Regions from separate parts of the Pelotomaculum schinkii genome, predicted to be linked through region 4. Evidence: riboswitches for the same ligand, from Rfam matches in the RefSeq annotation. Region 4 holds a riboswitch; each other region holds the start of a gene.
What was found. Region 4 has a riboswitch for cobalamin ahead of Psch_RS06830 (cob(I)yrinic acid a,c-diamide adenosyltransferase). Riboswitches for the same ligand answer to the same signal wherever they lie in the genome.
Positions count from the first base shown of each region.

Region 1 (7,717 bases), on a different contig from region 4:
ACGGCCAGGTCGATATTCCTTCTCTTACTGTCCAGAATACACTGGGTTAAGAGAGGATTTGCATAATCTACAAGTTTACCAAAATAAATCTCATTGATATCTTCTGCGACTTCTCCGTAGTTGATATGGGTATCGCTCATAACAGCAAAGCTGAACAGGTATTTCCCCTTTGGCGCAGGCAAGGTTGTAAAAGAATTGAGAGAACCTTTGACGCCGTTGCTTTCCACCTGGTACCAGTAGCGGGTGGATGGTTTTAGATTATACATTTCTAAATAGTGAAATTCTGAATCCAAGGCAAAAGTGTGTTTTTTAAGGTGTTTTGGCGTTTCTCCAATATACATGGAGGTATCCGCGCGTTGTTGCGGGGTTACCCAGGTGATGACGGCATGTTGACTACCCAAGGTACAAAGTTCTTCGTTGGTAATTTTTGTACCGGTAGAATTTGTGAGTTTAATCTTTGAACCCATGTTCCCGTTTCTCCTCATTTTTTATTATTCTATTAACGAGGGTTACAGAATGTAAACAGACCCTGAACGGGGATTAAGCCAAGAGCGGGCTATTCAAAATAAAACCAGTTTGTAAATCAATGGCGCTGGTGATAAACTACTACTTGGGTGATGAATATGAATCTAAATTGTGGTCTGATTGGTCTTCCAATGGTCGGGAAGACAACAATTTTCAACCTTCTGACGGGAGCGGGGGCGGAGACTTCCAATTTTTTAACCGGCAAAGCAGAAACCAATACCGGTATGGCCAGGTTGCCGGACAGCAGGGTGGATCTACTTAGTAGTATGTATAAGCCCCGCAAGACTACCTATGCTCAAATCCATTTCAGCGATGTGCCCGGACTGGTACGCGGCTCAAGCCAGGGAAAAGGAGTGGGCAACCAGTTCCTCAACGCCATCCGCAACGTGGACATGCTTGCCCATGTGGTGCGGGCTTTTGAGAACCGGGATGTGCCGCATGTGGACGATGAGATTAATCCCTTAAGGGACATCGAGACCATACATATGGAACTCCTGTTTGCGGATATGGAGATCGTTGAGAGAAGGATTGAACGTATTAAAGGCGGTAAAAAGGTCAAGAAAGAAAACCTGATCGAGCTCGAAGTGCTGGAAAAATGCCTCGGGGCCCTGGAAGAAGAGCGCCCCATAGGCAACCTGGAGCTTACCGCCGATGAAAGGATGGTTTTGAAAAATTATAGTTTCCTGACTGAAAAACCTTTACTGCTGGTAATCAACATTGATGAACGGCAGTTTAAGGCACAAAAATACCCCTTCAAGAGTGAGCTTCTCGCCTATGCCGCAGAAAGGGGACTGCCTGTCCTGGAAATAAGCGGGCGAATTGAAATGGAAATCAGCCAGCTGCCCGACGAGGACAAAGAGCTGTTTTTGGCAGACCTGGGTATAACACAGTCGGGAATTGACCGCCTGGCGCGCGCCGCCTACGAGTACCTTGGGCTGATCTCTTTCTTTACCGTTGGAGAGGATGAGGTGAAAGCCTGGACTATTCAAAAAGGGACCGACGCTAAACGGGCGGCGGGTAAAATCCACTCGGATATTGAGCGGGGTTTCATCAAAGCTGAAGTTGTCAAATACGCAGACCTGAGAGAGACCGGCAGCATGAGCAAGATCAAGGAAAAGGGCCTGTTCCACCTGGAGGGCAAAGAATATATTGTGCAGGACGGGGACGTCATAAACTTCAGGTTTAATGTTTAATTCTACATTTTTCAACATCCGGCTGAACCATCCAGCCAAATTCAGCGTCATATTGATAAGGACATCCTAAAAATCCTCATGCATTCAGATGTGGGTGCGCATTAATTGTAACCTGGTTTTGCAGCCATTATAAATTTGGGTGAATCGCAAGGTAAGGTCATTGTTAACTGGTTCTCGAAAAGTCTCTGGGGTAGTGGTCTGGGGGTTATCCTCCGCTCGCTTCGCAATTCTCCATTAGTGAAACAAGAGCGTCATACCGACCGCATCTACAGACAGCCATCCGGTAGCTACGCGCTATTTAAGCTTTTCTGCATGCAACGCACGCGCTAAGGAACGCACCCAGGTGCTCCGCTCGCTCCGGATAACCCCCAGCCCGCAAGTCAAGCCTTTTCGAATAGTATTTTTGAGACAGGTGAGGCAGGTGACGAGACATATGTCTCACCATTGTGTATTTTCATTGATTTAAAGTTTTAGATTGGCTCATGACCTTTTAAAAGTTGAACTTACTGTTTGTCTTTGAGTAAATAAGCAGGGTTGTTGAAATAATACCTGTAAAGCTTAAAGAGAAACAGGGAGGTCAACCATGCCAACTCAAAGAAATGTGGCCGCGGCTATTCTTGAGCAATTGGCCGCTTGGGGTGTCCACAACGCGTACGGGCTGGTCGGTGATGATATATTTTTAAATAAAATCGCCTGAGGATAATGACCCCGCGCGGGTCTTTTGTTTGAAAGGAATAATTATGAGCCAAGGGTCCTATTTGCAATTAACAACCGGAGAGTTGGGAAAAAGAGCTAAAAATGCCGTTGACATGCTGGGCGACTGCACGGTGTGCGCTCAGTACTGCCGGGTCAACCGCCTCAAGGGGGAACTGGGCCTCTGCCAAGGGGGCAGGTATGCTGCGGTAAGCAGCTTTTGCCCTCATTTCGGCGAGGAAGCGCCGCTGGTCGGCTCCGGAGGGTCGGGAACGATATTTTTTGCATTCTGCAATTTGAAGTGTGTTTTCTGCCAAAACTGCGACATCAGCCAATATGGTTATGGTGATGAGGTTTCTGCCAGGGAACTTGCCGAAATGATGCTGGAACTGCAGGAGGGTGGCTGCCACAACATCAACCTGGTGTCGCCGAGTCACTTTGCTCCCCAGTTCCTGGAAGCGCTTGTTGTAGCTGTTGACTTGGGGCTGACAATTCCGATCGTCTACAACACGGGTGGTTACGACACGCCGGCAACGCTTGACCTGCTGGAAGGCATTATTGATATATATATGCCGGATATAAAGTTTGCAGATGATGACGCCGGGCGAAAGTATTCAGGCGCGGCAGGCTACTATACCGTAACCAGGCAGGCCGTAAAAAAAATGCACGACCAGGTCGGTGACCTGGTTATAGATGAACGGGGGATTGCCACCCGGGGACTGCTGGTAAGGCACCTGGTCATGCCCGGTAACCTGGCCCGTACTGAAAAAATCATGGAATTTATAGCCGAAGAAATATCCAAGGATACTTTTGTCAATGTTATGGACCAGTATTATCCGGCCTACAAGGCCTTTGACCATCCCGAATTAAACAAAAGAATCAGCAGAAAGGAGTATTCGGCGGCGGTTCAGGCCGCCAGAGAGGCCGGTTTGACCAGGCTTAACGGCGGGTGACAACCCCGCCAAACGATATGGTGAACCGTAATTAATTAGTTAGAAAATCATGCCGCTATCGCGGCGTCACGTATCAACTAAGTGATGTAGGCGCCATTTCAATCGCAAAACGGCGCGTCAGCGCCGCACTTGGGCGCCTAATGTGGCTTTTGAGCGAATGAATTCGCACCTACATTTGAGCACATTGTAGCGGCCGAAATGTTTTCAAGGTAGTTGTATGGGAGGGATTCTTTTGTCTATTAAAAGTTTTAGAAGAATAATAAAAAATATTGTTCTGGTATCCATAATATTGTCTCTGGTTGCGCCCTTTCAGGCTTACGCCTATCAGGTGAACGGCAACAACGTCACTGAGGAAATCATCACCCAGGGGGTTGTTTTACATAGCATCAACCTGAATACTAACGAGGGACCGCTGAATGTTTATGTCCTCGAAGCAGATCTCTCCAATCCTTACGTTAAAATTGATACGATCATCGGATCGGACGGCACCCTCAATAAGAACCAGTCAGTGCTGGATATGGCCAAGCGTACCGGGGCGGTGGCCGCTATCAATGGAGATTTCTTTCAAATGGCGGAAAGCGGCCGGACCATCGGTTTAGCCTATCAAGGCGGGCAACTGGTGGAGAGCCCCGCCCTGCGTAATGATATGTATGGATTTGGCATTACCGAAGATAAACTGCCGCTGTTGGAAATTTTCAACTTCACCGGCCAGGTGGTCACAGAAGCCGGTAAAAGTTTTCCGCTGGCCGGAATCAACAAGCCGGGTTATCTCTTGATGAACGGACTTTCATCTGATGTGGATGCCCTTAATATGTACACAACGCTGTGGGGTACCACCAGCCGGGGTAAAATATCCGGCCTCACCGGGGTAAAAGTTGCAGTGGTCAGGAACGGAGTCGTCCAGCAGGTCTTAACCGACCAACCGGGCGTAACGATCCCGCAGGATGGTTTTGTCCTGCAGGGACATGGCCTGGCAGCCCAATTCATAACCGACAATATGCCGGTGGGTACAAAAGTTGCCGCCAGCTACTCGGTGGCCCCTCACGGAGACAAACTCCTGGCTGCGGTGGGCGGACAGGCACTGCTGGTTGAGGATGGCCACCTGCCTGCCTACTTTACCCAGAATATTTCTGGTAAAGTCGCCCGGACGGCGGTTGGTGTATCAAGTGACGGCAAGACTCTCTACCTGGTGGCGGTTGAAAGGAAGGCTGCTGCCGACGGGACTATAATCAGCAGGGGTATGAGCCAGGAGGAGTTGGCTGAATTTTTGATTTCAATCGGGGTCTGGAGAGCTGTTAATTTGGACGGTGGTGGTTCCACCACCATGGCCGCACGGAGCCTGGGTGACTTCGAGGCCAGCCTGATCAATCAACCACAGGGTTCTTCCTTGCGATCGGTTGCAGATGCTATAGGCGTTTTTTCGACAGCGCCGCAGGGCAGTTTGCACGGCATGGCTTTAAGCGGGCCGTCGTTGGCTCTTGCCGGAACACAGGCTTCATTTAGCGCCAAAGGGTATGATCAATACTACAATCCTGTAAGTATTAAACCAGCCGACATAAAATGGTCCGCAACTCCTTCAGGTGATTTTACCGGTAATGTTTTAATACCTAAGCAAGGTGGTACGGTAACCGTCACGGCCAAGCTGGATAACGTACAGAGTTCGGTGAATGTGCAGGTTGTCGGGCCGGAGTCTCTATTAAGTTTAGCTGTAACACCGTCGGCTATTACTGTTAAGCCTGGGGAGAAGGTTCCCCTGTCGGCAAAGGTGAATACAATTTATGGTGATACCTTTGATTTAAAATTCCAGGATGTCACATGGACCATCAGCGGTTCAATAGGTAAGATTGCGGATGGCAGCTTTACCGCGACAGATCAGGTTGCTGAAGGTGAAATTAAGGCCACCTTCCAGGGGTTGAGCACATCGATACCGGTTACTGTTAAACCGTCCTGGGTAGAACTGCAGGCTCTTCCGGAGCAGGAATCATCTGCTGGACTGGATAGCTGGATTCATGTTACGTTCCCTGCGTCAAGCGTATCAGCGCCGGCCACGATAAGGCTGGCTTATGCCGCTGAGACTACCGGGCTACCGGCGAACTGCATCAACCTCGGCGCAATAACGGTAAGCCCGGCGCCTGGGGAGAAAGCTGATCTCATGGCCCCCTGGTGGCTGAGTTGGGATTATCAACCCGGTACAATAACAGGCCGTCCGGCCATCCTGATGTGGGATGATTCCACTAAAAAATGGGAAGAGCAGCCTGCCAGGCTGGATGACCAGGGTGAGGTGAAAACAATTAGCGCCCGGGTATGGGGGTTTGGCCAACTGGTCCTGGTGGATGACCATAGGAGACTTCCGTCCTTCAAGGATACCGGCAAGCACTGGGCCGAAGCGGCCATCAACGACCTGGCGGCGCGCGGGGTGGCCAACGGTTTTCCCGATGGCACATTTCTACCCGGTCAGGCCGTAACCAGAGCTCAGTTTGTCAAGCTGCTGTCATCAGCCCTGCAGTGGCCGGCCGTGGAAAAGTTACCGGCCTTTAAGGACAGCATACCGGACTGGGCCAGCAGCGCTGTCGCTGCCGCGGTTGCCAACGGGGTCGTCTCAGGTTACCCGGACGGTACCTTTAGGCCGGATGCCAGCATTACCAGAAGTGAAATGGCTGTTATGATCGACCGGGCGCTGGCGCTGCAGGAGACAGACGAGAACCTAAAGTATAAAGATACTGGATCAATTCCCGATTTTGCCAGAACCGCGGTGGCCAAAGCTACCAGCGCCGGTTTATTGCAGGGCGAAGGCGGCTTATTCAGGCCCAAGGACGGGGCAACCCGTGCGGAAACAGCGGTGGTGGTCAGCCGGGTGCTTAAGTTGTGGGTTGAAAAATAGAAAATATTTCTGCTTTAAACAGCAGGAATATGTATGGCTAAAGTTGAATCTTTATGAAAATTATTACTGTGTTAAACCAACAGGTGCCCGCTGGGGAGAATAGGGAATCAGGTTTAAGTCCTGAGCGGTCCCGCCACTGTAAACACGAGCGCTATCGCTAGTTTACCACTGGCAGTTTGCCGGGAAGGTGCGATGTGTGATGAATGTGAGCCAGGAGACCTGCCTGTTGTGTCCACGAACCCTGCTATGCAGGGGTATCCGATGGATGATGGTAAAATCCACGGCCTGATGAGGCTGTGGATTTTTGTTTTTTCCCCAGCCGATTCCAAGTTCTAACTATATTAGGAGGTTGAAAAACAATGCTTTATCAAACCATCAAGCAAATTGGGGAGCTGGATCGCAAGGCCATGGAAGAGGCGCAGAAACGGCTGGACAGCTTAATCAAGCCGCCGGGGAGCCTCGGCGTGCTGGAAGAGATAGCAGTACGCCTGGCCGGTATTACCGGCAAAGCCAAACCCCGCGTTCAGGGGAAATCGGTTATCGTCATGGCGGGGGACCACGGAGTGGTCGACGAAGGTGTAAGTGTAGCGCCCCGTGAAGTTACCGTTCAGATGATGCAGGCAATGGTAAATGGTGTAGCCGGAATAGGGGTTCTGGCAAGGCACGCTGCTGCCAGGCTGGTTGTGGTCGATGTCGGTGTTCTCACGCCCGTCGCCTTGCAGGGTGTCGTACAGCGTAAGGTCAGGGCAGGTACCGGGAATATTGCCGCCGGCCCGGCTATGTCACGGGACGAGGCAGTACAGGCACTGGAAGTGGGGATAGAGGTAGCTCAGTCCGAGATTGACGCAGGAAGCAACCTCCTCGCTACAGGCGATATGGGGATCGGCAATACCACCCCGAGCAGCGCTATCCTGGCAGCCTTTGGCGGCTATACAGCTGAAGAGGCGACCGGCCGCGGGACCATGGTCAACGACGAAGTTATGAAACTGAAGATTTCCGCGATAGCCCGGGCGCTCGCAAAAAACCGGCCGGATCCGGAAGACGCCCTGGATGTTCTGGCAAAAGTCGGCGGGCTTGAGATCGCCGGTCTGGCCGGTGTGATCCTGGGGGCCGCTGCCAGGCGGACGCCGGTATTGATTGATGGGTTTATAACCACCGCGGCCGCCCTGGTGGCCTTCAAACTGCAGCCTAAATCCCGCCAGTACATGATTGCCTCCCACCTGTCCGGTGAACAGGGACACCGCCTGATGTTGGACCTGTTGGATCTGCGCCCGGTGATTCACCTGCAAATGAGGCTCGGGGAGGGAACGGGAGCCGCTCTAACCATGAGCCTGGTTGAAGCTGCCACGAAAATAATGCGGGAGATGGCTTCTTTTGACGAAGCCGGTGTCTCCGACCTGGAAGAAGATAAAATACTGAAATAAAAACACGGAGACAGCAGCGGATGAAAACTAGTCAATGTGGGGGTACGC
Region 1 is NZ_QFGA01000002.1:36,988-44,704, reverse strand. Features, by position in the region: gene Psch_RS11180 (purple acid phosphatase family protein) at 1-467, opposite strand, end outside; gene ychF (redox-regulated ATPase YchF) at 618-1,718, shown strand; gene Psch_RS11170 (radical SAM protein) at 2,459-3,364, shown strand; gene Psch_RS11165 (S-layer homology domain-containing protein) at 3,597-6,245, shown strand; cobalamin riboswitch at 6,310-6,486, shown strand; gene cobT (nicotinate-nucleotide--dimethylbenzimidazole phosphoribosyltransferase) at 6,605-7,669, shown strand.
Region 1: linked by a shared signal. The riboswitch ahead of cobT (nicotinate-nucleotide--dimethylbenzimidazole phosphoribosyltransferase) and the one ahead of Psch_RS06830 (cob(I)yrinic acid a,c-diamide adenosyltransferase) in region 4 are both predicted to bind cobalamin.

Region 2 (7,717 bases), 1.1 Mb from region 4:
ATGTCAGCAGGTACCAGCCCGCAAGGCCCAGACCTGCTGTTAAAGTTGCTGTTACGTACATAATCTTGACGGTTTGCAGAATATGAAACGGTTTGAGAGGAGCCAAATCCTCCCCCATGTAGGCCCTGAAAGAAGGGCTGCCCTGGTAGTAATTCAGTCCGCCCAATCTTATCTCCAGTGAGCCGGCAACGGCAGCCTCGGGGATACCGCTGTTGGGGCTGGGGTGACTGGAAGAGTCTCTGAGCATCGACGAAATTGCTCCTTTGGTGTTCATCCCGAGCAGCCAGGAAGCTGCCAGGATCAGAAAGCCGGTGATTCTTGCCGGGATATAATTGGCTATATCGTCAAGGCGGGCGGAGGCTTTGCCAAAATTTATATAACGTTCGTTTTTATAGCCCAGCATCGAGTCCAGGGTATTGATCGCCCGGTAAGCCATAGCCAGTGGAGCGCCGCCCAGCAGGGCATAAAAAACGGGTGAAACAATTCCGTCAACAATATTCTCGGCGACGGTTTCAACCGTGGCCCTGGTGACGTCAGCGGCATCCATTTGCTCTGTGTCCCGTCCGACAATCCATCCCACCTTGCGGCGGGCTTCGGCCAAATTGCCCTTTTGTAAAGAGTTGTAAACATCACAGGCTGCCGCGGCCAGACTTTTGGCTGCGATTGTGGTGTAAATAATCCAAACGGTAAGGACAGAGCCAAACCAGTAGTTTATTGCATAGGACCACCTGACCAGGCAGGCGGTTACCAGCCAGCTGCCCCCGGCAACTATGACCGCCACCAGAGCGCCGCATACCAGCAGAGCCGTGGGACTCCTGAAAAAACGCCGCACCCCAGCTTCCAGGCTGGAGATGACCTTGCCGATTAAAACCACCGGGTGGGGCCAACCATGCGGGTCTCCCAAAACCAGGTCCAACAGGTAGGCGGCAAATATAAAAAGTCCGGCGTTTATAGGCATTTCAATTTACCCATGGCAGATAGGTCCCTCCATGCCAAGCAGGCCATAGATCTTTTCCATAGCCAGACTGCTCCGGACAACAGCTGCCAGCTTGTCAAAATCTCTCTCCCTCTGTTCGTGGACCAAAAGGGTATCGGAGGCCTGCAGGGGTTCAAGCCCTTTTCTCCTGCGCAGAGTGTTAATCAGGCGCCTGCGGAAGGAATCACTGTCAAAGATACCGTGGATATAAGTGCCGAAAACAAGGCCGTCCGGGCTTACGGCTCCGTCTGGAAAGAAAACCTTTTCTCCTGAGCGTACCAGTATGGTAAAGGCGGGCCTCACGTCCGGAGCCAGTTCGGTTCTGCCCATATGGATCTCGTAACCGTTAATCCTGTTGTCTGAGGTTTCGCAAAGAAAAAGCCCGGAACCGGCAACTTCAGCCTCCACCTGGGTGGTGATTTTTTCCGGAGCAAAAGTAGTTGAAGTGTCCAGGAGCCCAAGCCCGTCTAGGCGTGGAATTTCAGACTCGGTATGCAGAGGGTCATTTAGTTCCCTGCCCAGCATCTGAAACCCCCCGCAGATGCCGATGACAGGGGTTCCCCTACGGTAAAACTCAACGATCTGCGCCGCTAATCCGGAACGGTTCAGGAATGCCAGGTCGCCGATGGTATTCTTGCTGCCCGGCAGGATGATTAAATCCGGTTCATCCAGGTTGCTTCCCTTGCTTACGTACCGGAGCCTGACGTCAGGCTCGTCCTCCAGCGGGTCAAAGTCCGTGAAATTGGAGATGTGCGGTAGATTAACAACCGCTATATCAACCCAGCCCTGTTCTTCGACCAGTTCGGCACGGCTTCTATCCTCAGGTATGGTATCCTCCTCCTGGACCCTGAACCCCTGAAAATAAGGGACCACCCCGATTACCGGTTTACCGGTTTTCTCTTCCAAAAATTTCACCGCGGGTTGAAAGAGGCTGATATCACCGCGGAATTTGTTGATAATAATTCCGCGTACACGCGCGCGGTCGTCGGGAGCTATCAGTTCCAGGGTGCCTACTACTGAGGCCAGGGCTCCCCCTTTATCAATATCGGCTACGAGCAAAACCGGGGCTTGCGCCATCCTGGCGATACGCATGTTGACAATTTCGTGCTCCTGAAGATTGACTTCAGCCGGGCTTCCGGCGCCTTCGATCACCACCATGTCATTTGCCGCAAGCAGCCGGTTCAGAGCTCCTTCGATTATTGCCAGGGCTTTAGGCGCGTAATCCGTATGGTAACCCATGGCGGACAGGTTGCCCACCGGCTTGCCCAGGACCACCACCTGGGACGATGCGTGTCCGGTAGGTTTGAGCAGAATCGGGTTCATGTCAACAGAAGGCTCCAGACCCGCAGCTTCGGCCTGCACCACCTGAGCCCGCCCCATTTCACCGCCGTCTCTGGTGACAAAGGAATTCAGGGCCATGTTCTGTGACTTAAAAGGGGCGACACGGTAACCGTCCTGTTTAAAAATGCGGCAAAGCGCAGCAACCAGAACGCTCTTGCCTACGTGTGAAGCTGTTCCCTGAATCATGATCGTTTTGGCCGACATAATCAATCACTCCATTTTTGCTCTGCCAGCGACTTTATCTCCAGAGGAAGCCCGGCTATTGTTAAGTAGACCTGGTCCGCCTTTGAGGCCAGAAGCTGATTGACCTTTCCTGCCAGATCCCGGAACGTCCTGCTTAAGGGATAGTCCGGAACCAGGCCCAACCCGACTTCGCTTGAAACGATAATCAGGTGGTGGCCCTGGTGAATCGTTTCGGCTGCGGCTTGAGCCTGCCCAAGGATATATTCCTGCTTTTCAGCAGTCGCAGCTCCGCAGCGTGGCAGGTTTTCTGCCAAAAGAAGATTGGTAAGCCAAAGGGTGGCGCAGTCCAGAAGAAACACATCGCCCTGCTTTCCATCTTTTAAAACCCCAAGGATATTTGTCGGTTCTTCGAACGTGAGCCAGGACGCAGGCCTTCGTCCCTGGTGCAGTTTGACCCTTTCAGCCATTTCCGGGTCTTGTATTGTGGCAGTGGCAATATATTTAACAGCCCCCCCAAGCCGTGAAGCTATGTTCTCAGCCAGCTCGCTTTTACCGCTGCGGGCTCCTCCCAATACCAGGATAAGTTTACCTTTCATAATCCACCAGCCGATCAATACTTTAAATGGGCTTACCATAGTAAAACCCCGCCTCCTTAAAGGAACGGGGTTTGTGTAAAGCAATTTTACCCGCCGTCCCCTTTACCTCGAAGGAAGTTCGGTCGTTACCCGCAGGCAGGTATCCTGGCTTCCGTTTACCCGCATTTACTCCCCTTTAATAAGCCTGGCCGGGCATTAAAGCGCTGTGCGCGTAACCGGTTACAGTGGCGGGACCGCTCAGGTATCGCACCTGATTCCCCAATTACACCCAAAAGGGCGACTGCGGCAATTTAATTTTTCATATTCCACATCATCTACCATTATCCTGCAGAGCAAGAACTATTTATCATGTAATAATATCCTTTACCTTTTTAACCAATTCTTCGATCAGGTGCGGTAACGGCTCAGCCTTTAAGCCGACAATATCAATGCCGGAGCGGCTAAGCGGCAGGAGCACCTTGCGGGCGGGACTGGAAGCAATGGCTTCCGCCATTTTGGGAGTCAACTCACCCAGCATGGCATTTGGAAAAAGAATGCTGATTGGCCCGACAATGATGTCAACCCGTAAGGAATTGTAGAGCACGGCATTTTCGCCGGTTGCTCCTTCGTTGGCGCCTGCCCGCAACATCACGGAAGTGGCCAGAGCATTGGTTCCGAGGGCCAAAAACTCAATATTTTCAGGTAATTCCCGGCGCAGTCTTTCAGTAAGGTGTTTGCCTATACCTCCGCCCTGCCCGTCAATCACGGCTATTCGCACCAAAACCGCCGCCATTCATAATATTTGTAATATATAGCATTATACCATATATGACCAAAAAAAAGACCCCCCCGGGTCTATTGCTTGTCGATTAAACCTTAATCAAGGCGTATTATGCTAATACTAACAATTATTGCCATCCTGTGTATATATCTGTGGATAGATTATTTATTTGCGAAAATTTTGAGAGGCGCCATCCTGAAGTTTTGACTCCAACTCCACTATCTGCCTGTTTTTATGTAATAACCGTTGGGCATAGCGATAATTGTTATGTTGAAGTTTACGATTTTCCCTTTCCAGGCGGGATAAAAATCCAGCTTTATCCTTTTCAATTTTTTCAATCAAGTTCATGAGTACTCTCCGGCTTAACCTGAGCTGTTCAACTTTTTCCTCAAGCTCAAGGACCCTATCCCTTAAGAAATCAACATCCATCCTTTCTTCCACGGCGGCATCTCCTCACCAGGTGTTTCGATCCTAGTATATGCCGGCTTGAAGGCTAATAGACATTTGAGCAGGTTCCCTCACTAAGTGATTGCTAAAGGAAATTAAAATTTTGACCAATCCTCTGTACTGCCTCAGCCAGCACGATTTCGTCTTTGACCAGGGCAATCCTGACGTAACCCTCTCCCATCTCACCGAAAGCGATACCGGGAATAACAATTATGCCGGCTCTTTCCAGCAGGTCGGCGGCAAAATGGCTGGAGGAAGTATACCCGCGTGGAATTGGCGCCCATAAAAACATGGACGCGTTGGGCTTGGGAATCTGCCAACCCAACTTGGCCAGTCCGTCAACAAGCACATCGCGGCGCCTCTGATAGGTACGCGCATTCTCTTTGACGCATTCCTGTGGACCGGTCAGGGCTGCTACAGCAGCTTCCTGGACCGCAAAAAACACTCCGTAATCAATGTTGGATTTGACCAGGGCCAGATTGGATATGGCCTTTTCATTGCCTACGGCAAAGCCGACCCTGCAGCCAGCCATATTGTAGGTCTTGGAAAGTGAGTAGAACTCAACCCCCACTTCCTTTGCGCCGGGGACTTCCAAAAAGCTCATCGGTTTAAACCCGTCGTAAGCCAGTTCGGCGTAGGCCACGTCATGGCAGACGAGGATGTCATATTTGCGCGCAAACTCTACCACTTGTCCAAAAAATTCCCAATCAGCTGAAACGGCAACCGGGTTATTGGGGTAATTAAGCCACATCATTTTGGCCTTGGCGGCAATTTCCTCCGGAATTTGGGAAAGATCAGGCAGGAACCGGTTTTTTGCCAGGAGGGGAAGAGGATAAATGTTTCCCTCTGCCATCTGAATGCTGAAGCTGTAAATTGGGTATCCAGGGTCGGGTACCAGGGCCAGATCTCCCGGGTTAACATAAGCCATGGCCAAATGAGCGAGGCCATCCTGGGAACCCATCAGCACCAGGATCTCGCGGTCAGGGTCAAGGTCTACATGAAAACGTTTTTTATACCAACCAGATAAGGCCTTATGCAGGCGGGGTGTCCCACCCAGAGAATAAGAATAATTTTTCGGGTCGCTGACTGCCTTGCGGAGAGCCTCAACGATGTGGGGCGCAGGGGGTTGGTCGGGACTACCCACTCCAAGGTTGATAACCTCTACGCCTCTGGCCTCAACAGTTTTTTTGCGTATTTCCATCTCGTTAAAAACACCTGAAGACAGGCTTTGCATTCTCCTTGCTATGTCCATAATTACCTCCTGAAATTAAGAAGCGCACGCTCTTTTTGCTTTTAAAGCCTCAATTACTCCGTAAGGCACAGCAACCAAACCCAGTCTGCTTTCGGCATAGCGCTCCGGACCGTGGTAGTCCGAACCGCCCGTGGCAATTAAGCCTTTTCTGAGGGCCAGTCGCTCATAATAACCGGCCAGCTCCCTGTCGTGCGCCGGATGATGGGCCTCCAGACCGGCGATTCCTGCTTTTATCAGCTGATCTATCAACTCTTCTAGCGGCGCTTGATCGCTGAGCAGGCCGGGGTGAGCCAGGACAGCAACCCCTCCGCAAGCGCGGATCAGATGGATCGCCTCTGCCGGAGTGAGTCTGGCGCGGGGTACGTAAGCCGGTCGCCCGTGCCCTATATAAAGTTCAAAAGCCTCGGACATAGTCTTTACCCTACCTGTTTCCACCATGGCTGCGGCAAGGTGGGGACGGCCCAACGAACCAATGCCTGCGATAGCCCGGACCCGGTCCAGGTTAATCGGAAAGCCTAAATCCTGCAGTTTTTTCACCATGTTTTCCATGCGCAGCTCCCGGTCACTACGGATTGACGAAAGCCTTGCCAGTAACTCCCGGTCTTGCGCATCGACCAGGTATCCTAATATATGAACGTCCTGACCTTGATACTGCGAGCCAAGCTCAATACCAGGGATAATTTCAAGGTTATGCTGTCTCCCGGCTATTATAGCAGGCTCAATTCCTTCCAGCGTGTCATGGTCTGTAATGGCTATTGCGCCCAGGCCCATTGCTTTTGCTTTTGCTGTGACTTCATCCGGACTCTCCGTGCCGTCTGAATAATTGGTATGGACATGCAGGTCAACCTCCATTAACATCACCGCCCTTTGAAACTTCGACATTATTTATTTTAAAACCTGCCCGATTACTCTTAAAAAATTGTCACCAATTATTTTTTTAACATCTCCGTCACAGTATCCTCTATCGATTAGGCCGGCGGTTAAAGCAGGCCAGCAGGAACAATCCTCCAGTCCTACCGCCGGGGTACCTGTACCGTCAAAGTCAGAACCAAGCCCCACACAGTCTATACCTCCGACAGCTGCAGCGTGGTCAATATGGTCAAGTACCTCTTTTAGGGAAGGCTTACTTCCACCTAAAAAGTCCGGTACCAAGGTTATCCCCATCACCCCGCCATTTTCAGCAAGCAATCTGATTTGTTCATCACTCAGGTTGCGGGGGTGGTTGCAGAGAGCTTTGCAATTGGAGTGTGACGCGATAACCGGATGAATGGAATATCGCAGAACGTCCCGGTACCCTTCTTCCGACAGGTGGGAAACATCTATCAGGGCTCCCAGGCGGTTTAGCTCTTCTACCACGTTGAAGCCAAAAGCGGTTAAGCCTGCGGTTTCCATTGCGTTGACCCCGTTACCCAGTTCATTGCGGTTGTTCCAGGTCAAGGTAAGGCCTCGTACACCCAAAAGATATAATTGCCGCAGGACCCCGGCGCTGCCCTGCAGGCATTCACCGCCCTCCACGGTGAGCAGGGCGGCGACTTTACCGGAATTGCAGGCCTGGTATATTTCATCCAGATTTTTTACATGCTGGACATCTTTTGTGTTTTCAGCCATTTCTTCCAGAAAAATATCAACCAGTTCCAGAGCCCGCTTCAGCGGCTCTTGTTTATATTCCGGAGAGATAAAAGCGGCAAAGAACTGCAATTTTACGCCGCCCATCTTTAAGCGAGGCAGGTCTAGATGACCGCGGCCGGTTGACTGGCCAAGACGTCTATTTTGCTGCGGCAGCGCGGTCAAGGTGTCGCAGTGAGCGTCTACCACCACACTCTGCCTGTGCAGTTCTGCCGCTCTTCTATTAACCTGATAGACCAAGAGTCAATTCCCCCGCAAATATAATAAAACCTGTTTATCCTTTTGAATAAACAGGTCCTGGTTAGCTGGCGGATAAAAACATACGCTTACCTGGGCTCCACGATCAGCTTGATTGCTGTTCTTTCTTCCCCGTCAATGATGATATCGGTGAATGCCGGAATGCAGATCAGGTCAACACCACTTGGCGCCACAAAGCCTCTTGCAATTGCTACAGCTTTTACTGCCTGGTTGAGTGCGCCCGCTCCAATGGCTTGCATTTCGGCGCAACCACGTTCCCGGAGTACACCTGCCAAGGC
Region 2 is NZ_QFGA01000001.1:321,544-329,260, reverse strand. Features, by position in the region: gene cbiB (adenosylcobinamide-phosphate synthase CbiB) at 1-958, opposite strand, end outside; gene Psch_RS01665 (cobyric acid synthase) at 965-2,521, opposite strand; gene cobU (bifunctional adenosylcobinamide kinase/adenosylcobinamide-phosphate guanylyltransferase) at 2,524-3,135, opposite strand; cobalamin riboswitch at 3,214-3,395, opposite strand; gene Psch_RS01655 (DUF3842 family protein) at 3,443-3,853, opposite strand; gene Psch_RS01650 (translation initiation factor 2) at 4,022-4,285, opposite strand; gene Psch_RS01645 (LL-diaminopimelate aminotransferase) at 4,389-5,555, opposite strand; gene Psch_RS01640 (PHP domain-containing protein) at 5,571-6,407, opposite strand; gene Psch_RS01635 (dipeptidase) at 6,441-7,421, opposite strand; gene Psch_RS01630 (stage V sporulation protein S) at 7,508-7,717, opposite strand, start outside.
Region 2: linked by a shared signal. The riboswitch ahead of cobU (bifunctional adenosylcobinamide kinase/adenosylcobinamide-phosphate guanylyltransferase) and the one ahead of Psch_RS06830 (cob(I)yrinic acid a,c-diamide adenosyltransferase) in region 4 are both predicted to bind cobalamin.

Region 3 (7,717 bases), on a different contig from region 4:
AAAAGCTCAGCCCCATCCTGGCCTATTATATTGTAGATGGGGTCCGGCAGGGTATTGAACGCTGCCGGCAAATGGTGGAATTCGGCGGGATGGGCCATTCAGCCGTGATTCACTCGTCTGATGACGGTATCATTGAAGAATTTTCGAGCAGGATACCGGTGGGCAGGATTATTGTCAATTCACCTTCCTCGCATGGAGCCATAGGTGATATATACAATACCAACACACCCTCCCTGACACTGGGCTGTGGTTCCTACGGAAGAAACTCCACTACCGCCAACGTCAGCGCGGTTAACCTGATCAACATTAAAAGGGTGGCTCAAAGGCGGGTCAACATGCAGTGGTTTAAGGTGCCGGAGAGAATTTACTTTGAACGGGGCTCGGTTCAGTATCTCTCCAAAATGCCGGAAATCAGGCGGGCCTTTATCGTAACCGATCCGCCGCTGGTACAGCTCGGCTACCTCGACAAGATCAGGTACCACCTGGAAAAGAGAACAGAACGGCCCCAGGTGGAGGTGTTCAGCGAGGTTGAGCCCAACCCTTCGCTGGAACTGGTGCTGAAAGGCCGCGATATCATGAAGCGTTTCCAGCCCGACACGATCATTGCTCTGGGCGGGGGCTCCGCCATTGACGCGGCCAAGGGGATGTGGTTGTTTTATGAGCACCCGGAGGTTGAATTTGAATTTTTAAAGCTTAAGTTCCTCGACATACGCAAGCGGACCTATAAGTTCCCCAAATTAGGGCGTAAGGCCAGGCTGGTGGCGATACCTACGACCAGCGGCAGCGGCTCGGAAGTGACTGCCTTCGCCGTGATTACGGACCGGGGCAAAGATATCAAGTACCCCCTGACGGACTACGAATTAACGCCGGACGTGGCCATTGTCGACCCGGATTTCGTGGAATCGTTACCCAGCTCTCTGGCTGCCGACTCTGGTCTGGACGTTTTGTCTCACGCAATTGAGTCTTATGTGTCGGTGATGGCTTCAGAATTTAGCGATTCCCTGGCCTTAAAGGCCATCGACCTGGTTTTCCGCTACCTGCCGCGGTCCTGGCAGGAGGGCGAAAGTTTGGCCAGGGAAAACATGCACTATGCCTCAACCATAGCGGGCATGGCCTTTACCAACGCCTTTTTGGGCATCAACCACAGCCTGGCCCACAAGGTGGGGGGGGAATTTGATATCCCGCACGGCCGGGCGAATGCTATTTTGCTCCCGTATGTAATTGAGTACAATGCTGCGTTGCCCACGAAATTTGTTTCATTTCCGAAATACAGACACTTTGTTGCCACTGAAAAATACCGTCAGATAGCCGCCTACCTCGGCCTTCCCGCGGCAACTCCCGAAGAGGGTGTGCGCAGCCTGGTCAATGCGGTGCGGACCCTGAACAAAAGCCTGGGTGTCCCGGCGACATTCAGTGAACTGGGTGTTGACCGGCAGCAGTTTATGGCCAAGCTTCCACAGTTGGCCGAAAAAGCTTTCGAAGACCAGTGTACAACAAGCAATCCCCGCCTGCCTCTGATTGCCGAGCTTGAAGAGATTCTGCGCCAGTCCTATGACCCTGCGGTTTATAAGGAAAATGACGCCGTTTATGAAAACAGGCTGCAGTCGCCGGGCTTGTTATACGACCCGACGGAGCGCGAAAATAACCTGCTGCAGTAAGGCGCGTTGACTTTGCGCAGACCTATTGCATCCAAATATTTTAATTCTGCAGCCAGGAAGAAAATATCAAGGCAGGTTGCATCAGGCAGAATAAATAATATATGGACAAACATCGAAAACAATGTTAGTATAATTTCAACAAAATAAGTTGTTGCAGGTGTCCCCATTTTTACGGGGATGAAAAGGGAACCGGGTGCAAGTCCCGGACGGTCCGGCCACTGTAAGTGTGGAGCCGCTCCAAATACCACTGGGTCAAGGCCTGGGAAGGTGGAGCCGGCAGCGAAACACAAGTCAGTAGACCTGCCTGGGCAAAAGTCACGTGCCTCCTGCCTCGGAAAGGAAGGCGCATTAAAGGGATCTATGAGAAGGTTTTAAGCCTTTTTTGGACAGCCCGGCTTTTGCTATAAGCCGGGCTTTTCCATGTTATATCTCCTCCTTTTCGTATGGTTTCCCCGCGCAAGGGGCCGGCAGGCGCAGCCTGCCGGGATCACTTTTCAAACAATAGTCAATTTTTTAATAGATCATGATTCCTCGAGCTTTCTTAAATGAAACCTTGACTGCTCAATTAACCGGATATGTCATTATCAAGATATCAATGCGACGGGCAGGTCTCAATGCAGCAGGAGTTTGTACTGAAATTCAAAAAAAAAGAGCGCCAAAGGCTTTGGGTGATAGTTTTACTGGCCGTCCTGCTGGTGGCCGCCTGCCTTTATTTTACCGGTCAGGGCGTGGTCAAGATTCCGCCTGCGGAGATAGCGCGGATTATATTCACATCATTTAGCGCCGGCAGCGCCACATCCGGAGCGCTGGATGATGTACACCAGGCAGTACTCATGGATATCAGGCTGCCGCGGATCATTGTAGCCGTTCTGGTAGGGGCCGGCCTGGGCGCCGCCGGCGCCGTTTTTCAGGGGCTTCTGATGAACCCGCTGGCCGATCCTTATACCCTTGGTGTTTCTACCGGAGCTGCTTTTGGGGCCACGTTGGCCATCTTCTTCGGGATCTATCTGCCTGGTGACCTGGCAAGCCTTTCCATATCATTATTGGCTTTGGCCGGCGCACTGCTTGCTTTGGCTGTAGTGTACGGTCTGGCTTTGGCTGACGGGGTTTTGGCTGTGACCAACCTGATTCTCTCCGGTGTTATCGTCAGCGCCATTCTTTCTGCGGCCATCAGCTTTGTAAAGAGCCTGGCCGGGGAAGGAGTGGGCTCAATCGTTTTCTGGCTGATGGGAAGCTTTGCCTCGCGGAGCTGGCATCATGTTTACCTGTGCCTGCCCGCGGTCCTGGTTGGCATTGCTGTTTGCTGCTATTTTGCTGACGACCTCAACGTACTCAGCCTGGGCACAAAACAGGCCAGGCAGTTGGGCGTCAATGACGGCCAGGTGACCACGATCCTGCTCGTGGCCTCGTCAATGATGACGGCGGTCTGCGTTTCTGTCTCCGGAGTCATCGGCTTTGTGGGTCTGATTGTGCCCCACCTGATGCGCATGCTGGTGGGTTCCGACCACCGCATCCTGCTCCCGGCTTCGGCCTTGGGCGGAGCCCTGCTCCTTTGTGGCGCCGATACCATTGCCAGAAGCCTTCTGGCCACGGAGATCCCGGTAGGTGTCCTTACAGCCCTGCTGGGCGGACCTTTTTTCTGTTATATTTTCAAGCTTAAAGCCAAAAAGCAGATTTACTAGGAGGCAGCCATGAAAGCAACTGCCCTGCTCTACACCGACCGGGTAACAATGGATTACGGAATCCAAGCGGCACTGCAGGAAGTCAGTATGGAAATCAGGCATGGTGGTTTTTACGGGCTCCTCGGGCCCAACGGCAGCGGCAAAACGACTTTAATCAGTGTGCTCAGCGGCGCCATGAAACCTACCTCCGGCCGCGTTCTCTGGCAGGACCGGGACCTGAGCGGCTATAGCCGCAGGGAAATTGCCCGGAGTTTTGCGGTAGTGCCACAGGATTATTATATAAATTTCCCCTTTTCCGTAACGGAAATCGTCATGATGGGACGCAAGCCGCACCTGAACCGCTTTGCCAGGTCTACCGGCGCCGACCTGGAGGTAGTGTACCGGTGTATGGAGGTATGCGGGATTATGGAACATGCTGAAAAGCCCATCACCAACTTGAGCGGCGGTGAACGACAGCGGGTGATTCTGGCGCGAGCGCTGGCCCAGACGCCGGAAGTGCTTTTTCTCGACGAAGCCACTTCCAATTTGGATATTTGCCACAAGATCGAGTTGATGAGCCTGGTGAAAAGAATGAATGTAGAGCAAGGCTTGACTGTAATTGCCGCGATGCACGACCTGAGCCTTGCCGGTATATTTTGTGATGAACTGGTCTACCTGGAAAGGGGCAAGGTGGTCTGCAGCGGTCCGGCAGAGCAGGTTTTTAACGAAGAAGTTATAAGCAAGGTTTTCAAAATCAAGGTGCAAATACAGAAAAACACCTGCAATGGTGTATATAACCTGTCGCTTTTGCCGGAACTGGCCTAAAAGGAGGAAAAGCAAATGTTTTTGCATCGTAGAAAGCTTATAATTTTGTTTATCTTCTTGCTGCTTTTTGGCATGCTGGCCGGATGCGGCTCATCCAAACCAACAGAGGAATCCGGCGGGATTGTCGTAGTCGACGACCTCGGCAAAGAAATCAGGCTTAAAGAAACGGCCAGGCGCATTGTATCGCTGTACCCGGCCCACACGGAGAACCTCTTCGCCCTGGGCTTGAGCGAGGAGATCGTAGGTGTTTCCGGTAATGAGACCTACCCGCCTGAAGCGCTGACAAAACCAGGGTTCAGCTTCCGGGGAGACCCTGAAAAGGTTATTGCCGCCAGGCCGGATCTGGTCTTAAGCAGGCCCTTTATATCAAACGCCAATCCCGATTTTATCACCAAACTGGAAGCCGCGGGTATACCAGTTGTGACCCTGTACCCGGAGAACATCGAGCAATTCTTTACGTATCTTCAGAAACTTGGCAAGCTAACCGGAAAGGAGAAGGAAGCCGGGGACCTTGTGGATGGCTTTAACAAGAAGCTGCAGGAAATCGAGGAAGTAGTCGAGCAAATTTCGCCGGAAGAACGAAAGAGAGTTTTTTTTGAAACCAACCAGGACGACCTAAAGACCTGCACGTCAGATTCAAACGCTGCCTTTGTACTGGAGCGGGCGGGAGCCGTAAATATTGCCGCGGACGCCAGGGCGGTCAGGGAGGGGAGTACCATTGCGGCTTACGGTCAGGAGCGGCTGCTGACCAGGAGCAATGATATTGATGTCTACATCGTGCAAAACGGTGAAATGAACCGGGTCAGGGAACAGGACGTCTACAACCGCCCCGGTTTCCGGATTATAAAAGCTGTCCAGGAACGACAGGTATATGTGTTGAATGAGGAAATCATGTCCAGGCCTACCATGAGGTTGTTGGAAGGTATCGTTGAGGTCGGGAGTATTTTATATCCCGATGTTTTCAAAGAACTGGGCAACGGCAAGTGATAAAGAATGTTAAAAGGGTGGAGGTTACCATGAAAGGCGTGTTTTACGGTATAGGCGTAGGGCCGGGGGATCCGGACTTGCTTACCCTGAAGGCGATAAAGTTATTGCAGAATGTGGATGTCATCATTGCGCCCCGTACGGAGAAAAAGGAGGGCAGCATCGCTCTCTCCATAGCCGGAAACTATATTCGGGATGACACCAGGATCCTTGAGCTGGCTTTCCCCATGGTATTTGACCGTAGTTTCCTGACAGAGGCCTGGGAGCAGAATAAAACCGTCATCCTGGATTTATTGCAGGAAGGGAAAAATGTCGCTTTCCTCACCCTGGGTGACCCGATGCTATACAGCACCTATATCTACATATACAGGCTGCTCGAGGGCAACGGGATTACTATTGAGACAGTGCCCGGTATTACCTCCTTTTGTGCGGCAGCCAGCCGTTTAAATTTTCCGCTGGCTGAAGGCAATGATATTCTCAGCATCGTTCCGGCCATCCTGGAAGAGGACAAAATAGCGACCGCCCTGTCATATTCAGATAACCTGGTCCTCATGAAAGTTTACAAGAATTACGAGCAGGTGGCCGGTCAGCTGAAAAAACATGGTTTTGACGGGGAAACGGTTATGATCAGCAGGTGCGGTTTTGAGGACGAGGAAATTACCTATACCCTGGAAGGCCGGGAATGCAAAATGCCCAATTACCTGTCTACCATATTGGCAAAAAAGCGCTCAAACGGCCGGTCACAATGATTATCCTGGAAAATGTTACAAAATATTACCGGCAAACAGCATCTGTCCAGGGGCTTAGCCTGCACGTCAAACAGGGTGAATTTTTTGGGCTGCTGGGCCCCAATGGGGCCGGCAAAACAACAACCATCCGGATGCTTACCGCCTTAACCATGCCGGCCGGAGGCAAAATCCAGGTATGCGGGTATCCGGTCAGCCGCAATAACACACGTTTCAAGAACGAGATAGGTGTGGTACCTCAACACCTCAACCTGGAGCCTGAGCTCACTGTGGTGGAAAACCTGCGCCTGCACGCCATGCTCTACGATATGACACGGCAGGAGACCAAGCGCAGGGTGGAAGAGTTGCTGGACTTTACAGGTCTCGAAGAAAAGGCGGACGCGCTGGTCAATACCCTCTCCGGCGGGATGAAACGGAAGGTTTTAATTGCGCGGGCGTTGATGCACAACCCGAAGGTCCTCTTCCTGGATGAGCCGACCGTCGGGTTGGATGTTTTTATCAGGCGCAAAGTATGGGATTTAGTGAAAAGCTTGAATGTCAGGGGTATAACCATAATGCTTACCACGCACTATCTTGAGGAAGCGGAAAACCTGTGCAGCCGGATCGGCCTTTTGAAAAAAGGCAGGCTGATCATGGACGGCACGCCCGGGGAACTAAAGCAGTTGGCAGGACATGTAGTGGTAGAGCAGTTTAAAAATGAACATACTGAACTGCGCCTTTTTCCAAACCAGCAAGAGGCTCTTAAGTTTGCGGAGCAACTGCGGGACTCTTTCTCAATCCGTCAGGCCACGCTGGAAGACGTTTTTGTTAAATTAACAGGGGAAAGGGAGAATGCGTGATGGCCGGTCTCAAGGCCGTGCTATGGCGGGAATTTCTCTTTTTTAAACGCAGATGGTGGACCATCACGGCCAGTTCAATGGTGGCGCCGCTTTTATATATGGTTGCTTTTGGCTGGGGTCTGGGTAAAACCGTAAGCCTCGGAGGAGTAGCCTACCTGGATTTTATCGTCCCGGGGGTCGTGGCCTTGAGCACCATGAATGTCAGTTTTAACGCCGTGGCCACACCTTTGTCCATTGCCCGCCTTTACGACCGCACCTTCGAGGAATACATGGTAGCGCCCATTACCATTTACTCTTTTACCGCGGCCAAAATTTTGGCCGGGGCGGCCAGGGGACTGTATGCCTCAGCGATCATCATGGGCCTGGCCTTGTTGTTTGGAGCCAGGTTCAATGTCGATTTACGGTTCCTGGTACTGTTGTCGCTCAACTGCCTGGTGTTTTCCAGCCTGGGCTTTCTGGCCGCGCTTAAAGTTAGGTCTCATCCCGATATGACCAGGTTCAACAACTTCCTGATCACGCCGATGATTTTTGTTTGCGGCACCTTCTTCTCGGTGGACCGTGTGCCTTTTCCCATGGACTGGGTGATTAAGCTTCTGCCCCTGACCCCGGCCAGCCAGGGACTACGCGCAGCAGCGCTTGGCTGGGAGCTGCCCTGGACAGCCCCGCTGTTGCAGCTGGCTTACCTGACTGTTTTTGTAGTCTGGGGGCTTAAGACCTGCCTGGAGGTTGAGTAGTGATATCGCTTGTCTTATTTGCTCGATTTAAAGTTCTTTAGCAGGGCGCTGTGAAAAATCTACCAGTATAAATTAAGAAATTTTACAGAAGAACTCCCGGCCGGGATTTTTTTTCTTTGTATTATTTTTGTTGATAAATAACGCCATTAAGAATCGGTATGTTTTTTAGTAAGATCTTACAGTTTCATACGGTGATTAGTAAAGATATAGTCTCCGGAGCTGAGTACTTGAGAACCGTTCCTTGTCGTACTTTTCTAATATGGCCCGATA
Region 3 is NZ_QFGA01000002.1:68,319-76,035, reverse strand. Features, by position in the region: gene adhE (bifunctional acetaldehyde-CoA/alcohol dehydrogenase) at 1-1,658, shown strand, start outside; cobalamin riboswitch at 1,797-1,980, shown strand; gene Psch_RS11325 (FecCD family ABC transporter permease) at 2,273-3,340, shown strand; gene Psch_RS11320 (ABC transporter ATP-binding protein) at 3,350-4,144, shown strand; gene Psch_RS11315 (ABC transporter substrate-binding protein) at 4,160-5,131, shown strand; gene cobI (precorrin-2 C(20)-methyltransferase) at 5,161-5,877, shown strand; gene Psch_RS11305 (ABC transporter ATP-binding protein) at 5,811-6,713, shown strand; gene Psch_RS11300 (ABC transporter permease) at 6,713-7,447, shown strand; gene Psch_RS11295 (hypothetical protein) at 7,702-7,717, opposite strand, start outside.
Region 3: linked by a shared signal. The riboswitch ahead of Psch_RS11325 (FecCD family ABC transporter permease) and the one ahead of Psch_RS06830 (cob(I)yrinic acid a,c-diamide adenosyltransferase) in region 4 are both predicted to bind cobalamin.

Region 4 (7,717 bases):
AAGGCAGGGCGTTCTTTTACTGGGCCAGCTCTTCCCATTGGGGCTGGGGCTGATCCATGCTGTTGCTGTACCACCAGATCACTTTATCTCCTGCTTTTACCGGGTGTTTATCAGCCATATGCATGGGAACATCACCGTTGACTGAATACATCCAGCCTGACACGCCACTGTTGGCCTGCCCGCTGATGGAATAAACAAAATCGGGCCAGGTCGGCGACGTGGTATAAGGGATGCCGGTGGCATCAAGGACGCCTAAGGCGGTAATGCCCCATTTATTGTCCTTTCCCACAACAACCTGTCCAGCCCTGTAAAGTAATTCGCTATTTTTCCCCACAATGGCAATCCACACCGCGCAGCCGTTATCAGGCGCCGCAGCCGCCACAGTATCACCCGCGGTCTGGACAGTTGCAGCGGCATCGTCCGAAGTCTGGGTAACCGCCGCTTTTGTCTGGGAATCGCTGGTCGACGCAGCCGCCTGCTGTTCCGGAGCCGGATCGCCTTGCCTTGTTTCATCAGCAGGCTGGACTTTACCCGGCTCAGGAGAAGCAAGGCCATCACCCGCGTCTGGCCTGTTCTGGTTTGCCGGACTGCCCTGTTCTTCAGCATTTATGCCGGTGCTTTCCGTCTGCCGGGACTGCTGGCCGGAACTAAACACTTTGTCCATGCAAAGGGCCGGCACGATTACCCCGGCCAGAATAACCAGCAAAGCAATAAGATAAAAGGCCTTTCGCTTCATAAAATCACCTCATATTAAAAAAGCGACACATTTGCGCACCATTTTCGGGGTATCGCTTTATGTGCTGAGCAGTTGTTTTCAGAGCAGAGAGCGGAGTAAGACCCGCTCCCGCGCAAAAAACCAGTCAATTAGCTCAAATCATAATGTTCCTGCCTGTTGGAGCTTTTGCAGCACACGGTAGAGCATAACCGTGGCTTCCGCCCTGGTAGCATTGCCAAGCGGCATGAACTGTCCGTTTTCCCGGCCGAGCATTAAACCATCCCTTACCACCAGGGCTACCGGCAAGCAGGCCCAGGGAGAAATATCTGCGGCATCGTTAAAACCTCCCAGCAATTCAGCTGCGTCTGCGTCGCTGAGGGTCATGTCCAGGCCGTTTTTTGCCATCAGTCTTATGATCATGGCCGCCATTTGTTCACGGGTAACCGGCTCGTCCGGCGCAAAGCTGTTTTCGGACGTCCCGTTGATTAAACCGGCGTTAGTAGCTGCGCCTACCGTGCCCCTGTACCAGGCGCCGGCAGGTACATCGCTGAAGCGATCCGCTCCGCCGGGATCGGCCGTCAATCCAGTCATACGGACCAGGATAGCAGCAAATTCGGCCCGTGTGACCGTGACCTCCGGCGCAAATTCATTGTCGCCTACACCGGCCACATACCCTTTTGCGGCCATGAATTCAATCTCCTTCTGCGCCCAATGTCCGGCTATATCTTTGAAGCTCTTCACCTCAAGTGGGGAAATTGATTCCATCAAGGCGTACTTGCTGAAGTGTTCGGTTTTAAAGGTGATGGTATTGCTGTCAGGATCGTATGTGCCGCCCACTTCTTCCCACATTTTGCTGTCTTCATTGTACCGGTAGGCCATTAACTTGCCATCAGCCGCTGTCTCCCGTAAATCTTCTGGTACTGGCAGCAGCACCGTGCATCCAGGAAATTGTTCAATTTTTTGCTGCGTGCCGTCCTCATTAACGGCCAGAACGTTTAGCTCATAAATATCGCCGGCCAGTCTAAATTTGACCCCAAAGGACTCCATTAGACTTTGCGCGTCCTTACTGCTTAATTTCTGCGCTGTCAGCTGCAGCTGTACTGTACTTGCAGACGTTAACTCAGGTACTTTGAGGCTGTCTGTGGATAAAACGAACTGCACTCCCTGGACGGTAACGGCCAGCGGTTTATCTGTGTTTATTATTTTGGTCAACTGGTCCTTTGACAGGGCCAGTGAAGTTTGAGTATCATCCGCCTGTAAGGCAACCAAGCCGGCAGCGTAGGCCTTTTGGATAGCGGTGTTTAAGACGGTATCGCTCACCGGGGCAGGCAGGTTGGTGGATTGGTCACCGGAACCCCCGGAAGAAGTCTGTTTTCCAAGCTCATCCCATTTGGGAGGCTGCTGATTCATGCTTTTGCTGTAATAAAAGATGATCTTGTCATTATTCTTAATATTGTATTTATCAGCGCCGACACTTGGGCTTGAACCGTTAACGACATACATCCAGCCGGCCATACCGCTGTTTGCCTGTCCACCGATTGAATTTACCAGATAGCCGTAAGACCATGAAGAAGTCTGGTAGGAAATGCCGGAGGCGTCCAGAGCACCCAAGGCCGTGAGACCCCATTTATTTGTCTCAGCCACGGCGACATCAGAAGGGCCGTATAAAAGCTCACCATTTACACCCACAACGGCCAGGCCCACGGTCTTTTCTGTCCCACTATTCCCACCCGAAGAATTTACGGTCAAATCAGCTGAAGCCGTAAGTCCACCGTAAACAGCATTCACTACGGTCTGCCCGGCTTTTAAAGCGGTGACCAGGCCGCTGCTGTCGACACCAGCAATGCTGCTGTCGGCGACAGACCACTGCGCGTACTGCGTTACATCAGCTGTCCCGTAAGTATTCTGCCAGACCGCTTCCAACTGCTTTGTATCGCCTACCTTCAGGGTCGCGCTGGAAGGGTCAAGATAAAACTGGGTATCCAATAAGTTATAAGCGCTAAGGGCCCAGATGGCATCCATGCCGTTCTTTGACGTGCCAAAGCTCCCGTCATCGTTAAGGGCGTTATTCATCATATAGTCAACGGGAGTTTTCCCCCCACTGCTTTCCCATGAGGCAGGATCCAGCCCCCTTACCTTTAAGGTCACAATCACTTCCGAGGTGTCTATAACCGGATCGTCCCAACCTCCAACATTGAAGCTTCCGTCAGCTTGTTGCTGATTCTTCATCCAGCTGCACCCGTCATTGATGGCGTTTTGTGTTTGACTGTCACTTTTGCCCGGGTCTAAATAATTCAGTGCACGCACTGCTTCAGCCGTGGTCATAAAGTCGGGATAAAAAATTCCGCCAAATGTACCGCCAAAACTTCCATAGTTCTGGTCACCGGCTGTTGTATTCTGTGACCCTAAAATACAGTCCTTAGCGTAGTCTATATTTATTTCACCAACAGAATCCACCCTGCCTAAAAGATCATAGGCCGGGATATCGCTGTACAGGTTGCTGTCAAAACCGGCGCTGCTCTGCCTGTTTTGCAAAATCTGCACTAATTGGTCAGCCAAATCATCTCGTCCCAACGCTTTTGCAGCCGCCAGATCCTGAGCCAGGAGCTTGGCGGAAGCTTTGGACGGGTCTGCGGCGTTTGTTATGTCCCCGGATATTGCGCTTATTACCGCATCTTTAAGATTCTCACCATTATATTCCCAGGTACTGACATCAACATCTGCCTGGGTTAACACAAAAAGGGCATAAGAACCCACTCCGGCGTCGGAGTTGTTTATCCCGTTTGTCGTGTAGTCGTTGTAGAGAAACTGCACGGCGCAATTTGCCGGCGAACCCGCCCCCCCTGCCGCATTAGCGCTGACCACGGGTATTAACAGCATTATGGTCATCAACACAGTAAGCCACAAGCTTGGCTTTTTAAACATTTTGTTACCCCTTGTATACAAATCTTCCAACCTCCCTTAAGTTTATTTTGTATCAAGCTGATCTGCCATGTGCCAGGGTCCATTCCAGTGTTTTCTTGGGTTCGATTTCGTCACCTATTAGTTTCACCTCCTAAACTTCCTGAATAATGTCAATATCCATGATAATGCTGCATCAAGGTGTGTAAAAGTATGGGTTTGAAGGCTCTATATGTAGTTGCTAATTATTTTAAAAAGGATACCTATTCATCACTGAACAGGTAAAACGAAAGAAGGAGATATCAACATGAAAAACCCGGCCTCATCCGTTAAGAGGCCGGGTTTTTCAAGGTACATACCTTAATAAACACAGCTAAAGCCCTGTCCTTTCCACGGAAGGCGGCGCTATTGACCAGGCAGGTCTCCTGACTTGTGGATCACAGCATGCCTCCCGCCTTCCCGGATTATAAATCCAGTGGCATTTTGGGAGTCGCTCCCCACTTACAGTGGCCAGACCGTCCGGGATTTTCACCCGGTTCCCTTTTCACCCCCGCTATGCGGAGGAACCTGGACAAATTTCTTAAATTATCCACATTTAAACACTAATCAATTATTATGTCAATACCAATTATTATCTGTCTTATTTGTTATTGTGCTTTTTCATATGCCTTTGAATTTATAAACCTGTTTCAAGAGCACTCTAAAGATTTATCGCCAAAGCGTGTTACCGTTCAATACCATCACGGGCAGGGACATCCTTGGTGTAATAATGCTTTATTTCCAGCATTTCCGTTACCAGGTCCGCAGCTTCAATAATTTCCTGCGGAGCATACCTGCCGGTAAATATTACTTCAACCTGATCAGGTTTGGAGTTGATAATTTCGAGCATTTCTTCAATTGTAATGAGGTTAAAGAAATGAGCGGTATTTATTTCATCGAATACGATTATATCGTATGCACCTGAATTCATTGCTTTTTTCGCTTTTTCAAGCCCTTCCCGGGCCATTTTAACGTCCTCTTCCAGAGGTGGATTTTGCACGTGAATAAATGTGTCCTTGCCGTATTGCTCAATAGTTATATAAGGCTTGCACATCTCCGCCGATTTTAACTCGGAGTACTTTTGACCTTTCATAAACTGGCCAATATACGTTTTTAACCCGCGGCCCATGGCACGGAAAGCCAGACCCAGGGCAGCCGTCGTTTTACCCTTGCTGTTGCCGGTATAAACCTGCACATATCCTTTTTCCAAACCAGTTAAAACCATATAAATACCCCCTTTAAATCAATTTGGAGCAAAATAAAAATCCCGGCTTTTCCAATAGAAAAACCGGGACTTTGATGTCAAAATTATGACAATCAAATCACGCGCCTTTCCCTGGAAAGCGCTTAATTTAAAAGACAGGTTTCCTGACTCATGGGTCATCGACGCTTCCGCCTTCCCGGACGACAAATATCCAGTGGCTAGTGGAAGTTACTACCCGACATACAGTGGCCGGACCGTCCAGGATTCTCACCTGGTTCCCCGTTCATATTTTGTTTAGCAATCAGTTGGTTTCATTAATATTTGCATTATACTTTATTTTCATTATTCTGTCTATAGTTTCAATTATAGGAATGCGGTATCAAGCTTTCTGATTCCGCGCAACCTTCGTTGCCGCTACAATATTCCCAATTCTTAGCATTCCCCACGACAGCCCTGGCAACACTGCTCCTTGCCGCGTCATAAACTCTGAAAAGAATCTCGGCGCGCCTGGGATTCTTATACACCTTCCAATCCCTGCTGGTGAGGCACTCTTTACCGTTATGCTTGATAAATCCTTCGACATCCTCCACGGGAATGCCCAGAAATATGCCTACCTCATGAGGGCATATCTCCTTAAACCTTTTCTTTAACATATGGAGCTTCTGCTCCAGGGTCACTGCTTCCCCATAACCCATTCTTCTTAAGAATTGCAGACTACGCTCGTTATTAACAAACAACTCTAGCATTGCGCTCTTGTAAAAGAGCACCAGCACATTCCCGTCCCCTTCTTTAAGCACGAGGTATTGCAGTTTGAGTTCTTCACATACCTCCCTGCCATACCGCTGCCATAAAAACATATGACCTTTAACTTTACTATTAAAGGCGATAAGAGAAGAAGGTTTTTTGCCCATTACCGTTGGGGCAGCTCCAAAGGCAATGAAAGCAGCTATATACTCTTTTCCTTCCATCCTGTTTAAGGCTTCTATAAACTGCAGCTTAAGCTCTTTGTCCAATAAAGACATCCCCCGTTGCAGCCTTTTTTCATCAAGAAGCCCTTTCCCGGCGGCGGTCATTCCTAGCTCACCAGGAGTTTCTTGCAAGGTTAATCCTGCAGCAACACGCTTGACACCTGTTTTCTTCATTCTTCCCTCCCGCTTCCTTATCCATTCGCCGTCGCCCCAACTTCCTTTTGTAGCAAGATCCACTTCCGCGTGTCCGACGCCGGCATTCTCAAAAATTATTCTTGACAAAGAGGCAAATAAAAGTTTATCTTTAGAATAGGATATTGATAATGATTATCATTATCCTTTATTTTTAATCTGAGAGTTAGGCTTGCTTAACCTTTCTCTGCCATTTATTCAAGGAGGTGTCGTCATGACCGGGACCTTTGCCATATCTTCGTCTATGCAGGACTACCTGGAAGCAATACTGAACCTGTCCGAAAAAGACGACGGTTTGGCCAGGATTACTGATATAGCCAACATGTTGAGCATCGCCAAAGCAAGTGTATCCCAGACTATCAGCAGCCTGAAAGACCTGGGGCTGGTAGCTCAGGAAAGATACGGACCGGTTGAATTAACCTGCGCAGGAAGAGAGTTGGCGATTAAAGTACGCCACCGGCACCGAACATTGAGAAGATTTCTCGTTGAAGTGCTGGGTGTCGATCCTAACATTGCCGAAAAGGACGCCTGCCTGATGGAACATGTGGTCAGCCAGCAAACCCTGGAAAAGTTTATGGAATTTCTGGAGACAACCGGTAAACCGGAAGGAGCCGCTGGCGCTGGCATCTCCTCCGGGGCGGGCGCCATGAAAAACCCGATAGGGGATGAAGGAAGGGAGGCAAAAATATTGAGATCGGTTAATACCAGGGCTCTCAGCGAGCTGCAAACCGGAGAAAAGGGTAAAGTGCTGCGCACTACGGCGAAAGGGCCTGTTCACCGCCGGATCCTGGAAATGGGTGTTACACCGGGGGCAGAAATCTTCGTGAAGGGCGTGGCCCCTCTAGGAGATCCTATTGAGGTATTGGTGAGAGGCTATCATCTGAGCCTCAGAAAAGAAGAAGCCGCTACTATCTTTGTGGAGGTGGTGTAGCCATGGGTGGCAGCGTTTTACCCCTTGGATTTCTCCAGGTAGGCAGGGACGCCGTCGTCAGGGAACTCGGCAGCGGCAGGAATTTAGCCCAGCGATTGTCGGAAATGGGTATTGTCCGCGGGACCAGGTTAAGCATTATCAAAAACGATATGGGCGGCCCGCTGATTATTTCTGTCGGGGATGGGCGCCTGGCTATCGGCCGGGGTATGGCTTTGAAGATTTTCGTAGAAGAAGCCAGTAAAGCATAATTTTTTTCAAAAAAGTGTTAGTCTCGACTAACTATCAGGAGGTGGTTTCCATATGGAAGCGGCGCAAGCCATAAAAAATGAAAAACAGATCGTGGTGGCCCTGGCTGGCAACCCCAACTCCGGCAAGACCACAATCTTCAACAGCTTGACAGGAGCGCATCAGCATGTGGGCAACTGGCCCGGCGTAACGGTTGAAAAAAAGGAAGGACAACTTGTTTCTGAAGGAAAGGTGATCCGGGTGGTGGACCTGCCCGGGACATACAGCCTTGGAGCTTACTCGGAAGACGAAGCGGTTGCCCGCGATTATATTCTATTTGAAAAACCTGACGTGGTCATCAATATCATTGACGCTACCAACCTCGAACGCAACCTTTATCTGACCACACAGCTTCTGGAGATGGGCTCCAATCTGGTAATCGCCCTGAACATGTCTGACGAACTGAAAGCAAAGCAGATAGACATTAATGCGGCCAGGTTCTCCGAGCTATTAGGCGTACCGGCGATCCGGACGGTAGGCAC
Region 4 is NZ_QFGA01000001.1:1,444,103-1,451,819, forward strand. Features, by position in the region: gene Psch_RS06820 (DUF4430 domain-containing protein) at 17-736, opposite strand; gene Psch_RS06825 (S-layer homology domain-containing protein) at 875-3,640, opposite strand; cobalamin riboswitch at 4,015-4,202, opposite strand; gene Psch_RS06830 (cob(I)yrinic acid a,c-diamide adenosyltransferase) at 4,341-4,880, opposite strand; cobalamin riboswitch at 4,997-5,180, opposite strand; gene Psch_RS06835 (DUF3793 family protein) at 5,219-6,001, opposite strand; partial or broken gene Psch_RS21095 (metal-dependent transcriptional regulator) at 6,264-6,599, shown strand; gene Psch_RS21100 (FeoA family protein) at 6,666-6,950, shown strand; gene Psch_RS06845 (FeoA family protein) at 6,953-7,198, shown strand; gene feoB (ferrous iron transport protein B) at 7,251-7,717, shown strand, end outside.